2 linked regions of the Celeribacter indicus genome follow. The protein of the gene in region 2 interacts with the protein of the main gene of each other region in a pairwise test. Links are inferred from orthologs where the notes say so. Each region holds a gene or a part of one and is shown on either strand. Other genes may lie near its edges. The genes, in order: P73_RS11835 and P73_RS03730.

The links.
Region 1: the proteins of P73_RS03730 (region 2) and P73_RS11835 interact in binary tests that used the Escherichia coli proteins (3 or more experiments, as listed by UniProt). The link is inferred for Celeribacter indicus from one-to-one orthologs.

Annotation. Positions count from the first base shown.
Region 1 is NZ_CP004393.1:2,349,143-2,352,452, reverse strand. The notes cover bases 104-3,102. They hold P73_RS11835 (cysteine desulfurase family protein), read right to left. Parts: upstream 2,133-3,102; coding sequence 1,074-2,132; downstream 104-1,073. Other genes in these bases: iscR (Fe-S cluster assembly transcriptional regulator IscR), read right to left, coding at 2,715-3,102; P73_RS11830 (NAD(P)H-dependent oxidoreductase), read right to left, coding at 2,129-2,710; sufB (Fe-S cluster assembly protein SufB), read right to left, coding at 104-1,007. Also shown: more of sufB, read right to left, coding at 1-103; more of iscR, read right to left, coding at 3,103-3,176. UniProt on the Escherichia coli protein: Master enzyme that delivers sulfur to a number of partners involved in Fe-S cluster assembly, tRNA modification or cofactor biosynthesis. Catalyzes the removal of elemental sulfur from cysteine to produce alanine.
Region 2 is NZ_CP004393.1:730,750-733,939, reverse strand. The notes cover bases 187-3,065. They hold P73_RS03730 (sulfurtransferase TusA family protein), read right to left. Parts: upstream 1,810-3,065; coding sequence 1,564-1,809; downstream 187-1,563. Other genes in these bases: P73_RS03720 (TetR/AcrR family transcriptional regulator C-terminal domain-containing protein), read right to left, coding at 3,044-3,065; P73_RS03725 (isopenicillin N synthase family dioxygenase), read right to left, coding at 1,852-2,778; mobA (molybdenum cofactor guanylyltransferase MobA), read left to right, coding at 956-1,567; P73_RS03740 (DUF2478 domain-containing protein), read right to left, coding at 358-879. Also shown: more of P73_RS03720, read right to left, coding at 3,066-3,190. UniProt on the Escherichia coli protein: Sulfur carrier protein involved in sulfur trafficking in the cell. Part of a sulfur-relay system required for 2-thiolation during synthesis of 2-thiouridine of the modified wobble base 5-methylaminomethyl-2-thiouridine (mnm(5)s(2)U) in tRNA.

The sequences.
Region 1 (3,310 bases), 1.6 Mb from region 2 along the record:
ATCACCTTCGCCCGGTCGCCGCGGCAATCCGCACGCTTGGTGACGAAGTTGTAGATCCCGCCCTTGCCGGTCTCGTCGCCGGGGAACCAGTTCTGGACCGTCGAGTATTTCACCTCGGCGTCCTCCTCCACGACGATCTCCACCACCGCGGCGTGAAGCTGCGCCGTGTCGCGCTGCGGCGCGGTGCAGCCCTCGAGATAGGACACGTAGGAGCCCTTGTCCGCGATGATCAGCGTGCGCTCGAACTGGCCGGTGTTTTCCGCGTTGATGCGGAAATAGGTCGACAGCTCCATCGGGCAGCGCACGCCCGGCGGCACGTAGACGAAGGACCCGTCGGAGAAGACCGCCGAGTTCAGCGTGGAATAATAGTTGTCGGACACCGGCACGACCGAGCCGAGATATTTCTTCACGAGCTCGGGATGTTCACGGATCGCCTCCGAGATCGAGCAGAAGATGACGCCCGCCTTCTGGAGCTCCTTCTGGAAGGTCGTCCCGACCGAGACGCTGTCGAACACCGCGTCCACCGCGACCTTGCGCTCCGGCGCGGCGGCGTCGGTCAGCCCGGAGACGAGATCCTTCGCCGCCTCCCCGGCCCCCTCGACGCCCGCAAGGATCATCTGTTCCTTCAGCGGGATCCCGAGCTTGTTGTAGGTCTCGAGCAGCTTCGGATCGACCTCGTCGAGCGACTTCGGCCGGGTTCCCATGCTCTTCGGCCGGGCATAGTAATACTGGTCCTGGAAGTCGATCTCCGGATAGTCGATCATCGCCCAGTCCGGTTCCTCGAGCGTCAGCCAGCGCCGGTAGGCCTGGATCCGCCACTCGGTCATCCACTCCGGCTCCTCGTTCTTCTGCGAGATGAGCCGGACGATCTCCTCGGACAGCCCCTTGGGGGCATATTCCATCTCGATTTCCGTCTCCCAGCCGTATTTGTACTTTCCGGCCAGCGATTTGACGGCCGCAACCGTCTCTTCCTCGACGCCTTCCTTGACCTGAACGTCATCCATCATCGGATCACTCCTTCGTGCGTGTCTTGCGGCCTCTGTCGGGCCTCTTGTCTCTTTTCCGATCGCCGCTCACCGCGCGACCGCTACACTCGCCGAACGCTCCTTCCAGCGTCCGAAGGCGGCCGACCAGGTTCTGGCAAACCGCTCTAGATCTTCCTTCCTCGTCTCCGGCCCGATCGAGACGCGCAGCGCGCTCGCCGCCTCCGTCTCTGAAAAGCCCATGGAGGTCAATACCTTCGATGCCCTTACCTTGCCGGACGAACAGGCCGAGCCGGCGCTCACGGCAAACCCCGCGAGATCCATCTGCATCACCTGCGTCTCCCCCTTCCAGCCGGGGGTGATCAGGCTCACGGTATTGGGCAGGCGCTGCCCGCCCTTCCCTATAAAGATGGGGTCTCCGACCGCTTCGGCCAACAGGGTCTCGAGATAATCTCGCTTTTCCGCGACCTCGTCCCAGACACCCTCGGCCAGCATCTTCGCCGCCCGCTCCGCCGCCGCGCCGAATCCCGCGATGCCCGCGAGGTTCTCGGTGCCCGAACGCCGGCCCATCTCCTGACCGCCGCCGCGAATGCGCGCGGTCACGTCCAGTCCCTGTTTCAGGACCAGCGCGCCCACACCCTTCGGTCCGCCCAGCTTGTGCGCGGAGACGAGCGCCATGTCGCAGCCCATCCAGTTGAAGGCGAGCGGAATTTTCCCGAAGCCCTGCGTCGCGTCGCAGACCGCAAGCCCCTCGGGCAGGCTCTGGATCACGCCGGTTTCCGAATTCGCGACCTGGAGCGCGCTGCGCGCCGGGTCCGCGACCGTCACCCGCCCGTCCCGCGCCACCGGCAGGCTCGCCTCGCACCAGCTCGCGACCGCGTCATGCTCGATCCCGGCGCAGGACAGCCCCCGCCCCGCCAGCGCCAGCGCCGCCGCTTCCGTCGCGCCGGAGGTGAAGACGATATCCGCCCCCTGCGCGCCGAAGGCCTCCGCCACCTGCGCCCGCGCCCGCTCCAGAATCCCCTTGGCCGCGCGCCCCTCGGCATGGACGGAGGACGGGTTGCCCGTGACATCCATCGCCGCGATCGTCGCCGCGCGGGCGGCGTCCGCCAGAGGCGCGGTGGCGTTCCAGTCGAGATAGACCCTCATGCCGCCGCCCTCCGTCCGAGCGCCTCGGCCCGCGCCAGCAGGCGCTCGCGCTGTGCCGCGGACTTGCCGCGCAGGTTGCCGATCGCGTGCACCCGCGTCCTCATCCCGGTGAATTCGAGAATGGTCTTGCGGATGCGGGTCAGGCCGGAATTGCGGTAGACGAGCCGGTAATAGAACCCCGGCGTATCCATCGTCGTGACGATTTCCGCGCTGCGCCCCTTCAGAAGCTTGTCCCAGAACGGGTCCTTTTCGTGGTAGCGGAATGCCTTGCCCGGCAGGAAGACCCGCTCGAAGAACCCCTGCAACAGCGCGGGATGCCCGCCCCACCAGGTCGGATAGAAAAAGGCGACGTGATCCGCCCGGAGCAGTTCGTCGAAGGCGCGTTCGAGATCGGGTTCGAGCGGCTGGACGACGGCATACCCCTCGTGCAGGATCGGGTCGAAGGCGAGATCGCGCAGCGCGATCTCCCGCAGCTCTCCCCCCGCCGCACGCACCCCCTGCGCATAGCGCGCGGCGAGCGCGGTCGAGAACCGCCCCGTGCCGGGATGCGCATCGAGGATCAGGATCCGCCGGGTCATCGCCTCAGTCCTCGTCGACCACGGCAAAGAGGTTCGGCACGGCCGGGCATGGGCGCAGCTCGTTGCGCACCACGTCCGACAGCCGCGTCTGGTGCAGGAAGACATAGACATGCGCCGACAGCCCTTCCCAGAGGCGGTTGGTCATCGACTGCGCGCGCGAGCCGGAGATCCCCCCCGACGCCCCTGCGCCCGTGTGCATGGCGGAGACGGTTTCATCCACCGCACCGAGGATGTCGGACACCCGGATCTCGCTTGCGGGCTTGGCGAGCTTGTAGCCGCCGCCCGGTCCGCGCACCGAGGTCACCAGATCGGCGCGGCGCAGTTTCACGAAAAGCTGTTCGAGATAGGGCAGAGAGATGTCCTGCCGCTTGGAAATATCGGCCAGCGACAGCAGCCCGCCTTCCGGCTGAAGCGCCAGATCCGCCAGCGCCACCATCGCATAACGCCCCTTGGTCGAGAGTTTCATGCCCGTTTCCTTTCTTCGCCACCGGCTCACGCCATCCGCATCCGTCCGCACCCGTCGCGCCTGACAGGACCGATACACGCTCCCGCCGCCGCAGGGAAAGCGACACAACGTCCGCCTCCCGCATCGCCGCCGCG
Region 2 (3,190 bases):
CGCGTTACGAACGCCCGCACGATAGTCCCCCTGCCCGAGCCGAGGCAAGTGCGGAACACCGGCCCTGCGTCACGACGGCGGCACGAAAAAAAGCCGCCGATAAACCGTCCGGGAGGAGAGGAGACGGTCTATCGAGCGGCTTTGAAGGCGCCCGAGACATCGGAACGCTGTCTTCTATCGCGGCAGTGCCTTGCGATGTCTCCACTATGCGGCGAACATGCTGCGGGTGCAAAATCTCTCCGGCCGTCGTGGCTGCGGGATCCGTTGCAATCGGTTACTTTGCTCAACATTTGACCGAATTTAAAGCATAAGCGCAAGAATTAGGCGATTGTGAGGCGAACCGGGCAGGAAGACGCCTCAGATCTGCGGCTCCCGGTCGGGGGCGAGATGACAGGCACACCAGTCGGCAAGCCGCGCCGCATCCGGCGCGACCGGCTCCGCGAATGCGCCCGCGAACCCGAGAAATCCCTCGAGGTTCTGCGCGTTCAGACCCACGAGCACGGGAATCCCGCGCATCAGCGCCTCCCCGATCACGCCGCGGAAGCCGCGACCCGCGATCTCCTGCTTGCCGAACTTGTTGACGATCAGCAGCTCCGGTGCGGCCTCCAGCGCGGTTTCGGCCGCCGCCACCGCATATTCGAGCCCCGCGGGATCAAGCCGGCAGCCGCGCGCGAGCGGGCCGAGGCTCTGGGAGATGGTGACGGTCGCGCCGGAGGGCAGAAGCCGCAGGTCCATCGCGCAGCGGGCCTGTCCCGGCACATCGCGGTTGATCTGAACCGCCCCGGCAAGCCGGCGCCCCTGCGCTAGGAGCCGCTCGGCCAGCCCGGCCAGAAGCTCGTCCGTGCTGCCCGCTTCGGTGCCGATGACATAGCCCAACATGTCCTGCCCCTTGATCTGTCCCTCCACGGGCATACAGAATGGCGGGCAACGGGAAAAGGACAAAGCGAGCGGGCAGATGGAACAGGTGGCGGGCGTCGTGCTGGCGGGCGGACAGGGCCGGCGGCTCGGCGGGATCGACAAGAGCCTCGTGACGCTCGGGGGCGTGCCCCTCGTCGCGCGGGTGCTGGCGCGGCTCGCCCCGCAATGCGCCCGGCTCGCGATCAGCGCGAATGGCGACCCCGCGCGCTACGCCGCCTTTGGCTGTCCGGTCCTCCCCGACGCCGATGGCGAGTTGCAGGGGCCGCTCGCCGGCGTGCTCGCCGGCCTCGACTGGGCCCGTCGGGAGGGGTTTGCCGCACTCGTCACCGCCGCCACGGACACGCCGTTCCTCCCCGAAGATCTGGTCGCCCGCCTCTGCGCGGGGGCGTCCCGGAGCGGACTTGCCGTGGCCGCGGAGGAAGAGGCCGGAGGCGTGCTGCGCTGGCACCCGACCTTCGCGCTCTGGCCGGTCGCGCTGCGCGGGGATCTGCGCGCGGCGCTGCGACAGGACGAACGGCGGATGCGGCGGTTCGCCGAAGGACAGGGCGCGGTGCCGGTGGTCTTCGCCTCCGGTCCGGTGCCGCCCTTTTTCAACATCAACACGCCGGAGGATCTGGCGGAGGCCGAGCGCCTGCTCGCGCAACTCTAGCCGCGGCGGATAAGATAGCGCCGGACCCCCTCCGCCGTCTCTTCCACGCCGAGGAAGTCATGCCCCGCCTCCGCACAGAAATGCGGTACGTCGATCACCGCGGCGGGGTCGGAGGCCACAAGGCACAGCACCGCCCCCCGCTCCATCGGGAGAAGCGCCTTGCGCGCCTTCAGCACCGGCAGCGGGCAGATCAGCCCGACCGCGTCGAGCTCGGCATCCCAGGAAGGGGTCTCGTCCGTCATGTGCCGAGGCTTAGGCCGTCCCGCGCGCCCTGTCCAGCACGCTTATTGCGCGGCCTCGGCGGACAGATAGGTCTCGTCGAGCCGTGCGCGCAGATAGTCGGCGGCGCGGACGGGCGCGTAGTTCGGCGGTCCCATCCGCGGCAGCGGGGCAATCAGGCTGTCCGGGTTCGGATCGAGGTAGAAGGCGGCAAGCCGGCGCGGGGTCTCGGGCGTCAGGATCCGGTGCGCGGCCGCACGATACTGGTCGTTCGACCAGCGCATGAGGCAATCCCCCACGAGCACCGCGAGCGTGCCGGGGATCTCCGGCAGGTCGACCCACTCCCCGCGCGGCGTCAGGACCTGAAGCCCGGACGCACCATCCGTGAGCACGACGGTGAGCGAGCCGTAATCCGTCTGCGCCGGCCCCTGCCGCGCCTCGGGCGAAAGCTCGGCGGGCGGCGTGCCGTGGTAGTGCGACAGGCGCAGCGTCGCCATCGGCTCGGAGAAATGCGGCTGGAAAAACCCCGCGGGAAGCTCGAGATCCCGCTCCACCGCCTTCAGCAGGAACCGCCCAAGGCCCAGCATCTCCTTGTAGTAGTCTCGCATCGCGTCGCGGAACGTGTCGATCTCGGGCCAGAGGTTCGGCGCGCGGAACGGCTCCCCCGCCAGCACCCGCGGATCCTCCGGCGTGAGGTCGAGCCCCATGCTGAAACTTTCCTTGCGCAGGTGGGCCCGCGTGATCTCCACCCCGACCCCCGCCCAACCGCGATTTGCCTTCGAGCGGCGGATGTCGAGCTGCGACTTCTCCGCCTCGGGCAGGGCGAAGAAGGCGTCGGACGCCTCCCGCACCTCTGCGAGCAACCCGCGCGGTATGCCGTGATCGGACAGGAGAAAGATGCCATTGGTGCGGCAGGCGGCGCCAAGACTTGCCGTGAAGGCGTCCGGATCCTTGCCGGTGACGAAAAGCTGCCAATTGAGTACCGGTATCATATCACTCTCTCAAAATTGTGCCTGCGCCCTCCTCCCCAGGCGACCAGCAGGCAGGATCGCGCGGATGCCGTTCAGGATAGGACCCTGCCCGGTTCCTGCGCATGACAACCCAGAGGCGAGCGCCCCGCTTCGGCCTGTTTGATCATTCGGGATGCGGAATTTCCGGGCCGGGATCAAAAAAGGGGCGCGCCGGAGACGTGACGGCCCCGTCCGCGCCCTCCGGTCCCGTGGGGGCGCCTGTGATCGTCATGGGCTAGACGGGCGGCTAGACGGACGCGCGGTCCTCCCCGGTGCCGTAGCGGGCGAGGAACAGGTGCACGGCACTCGAGACGACCCTGTCCAGCTCTGCGGGATCCGGCGCCTCGCGGATCTTGCCGAACAGGCGCGGTCGCCAGAGGCCCGCAGTGGCGAG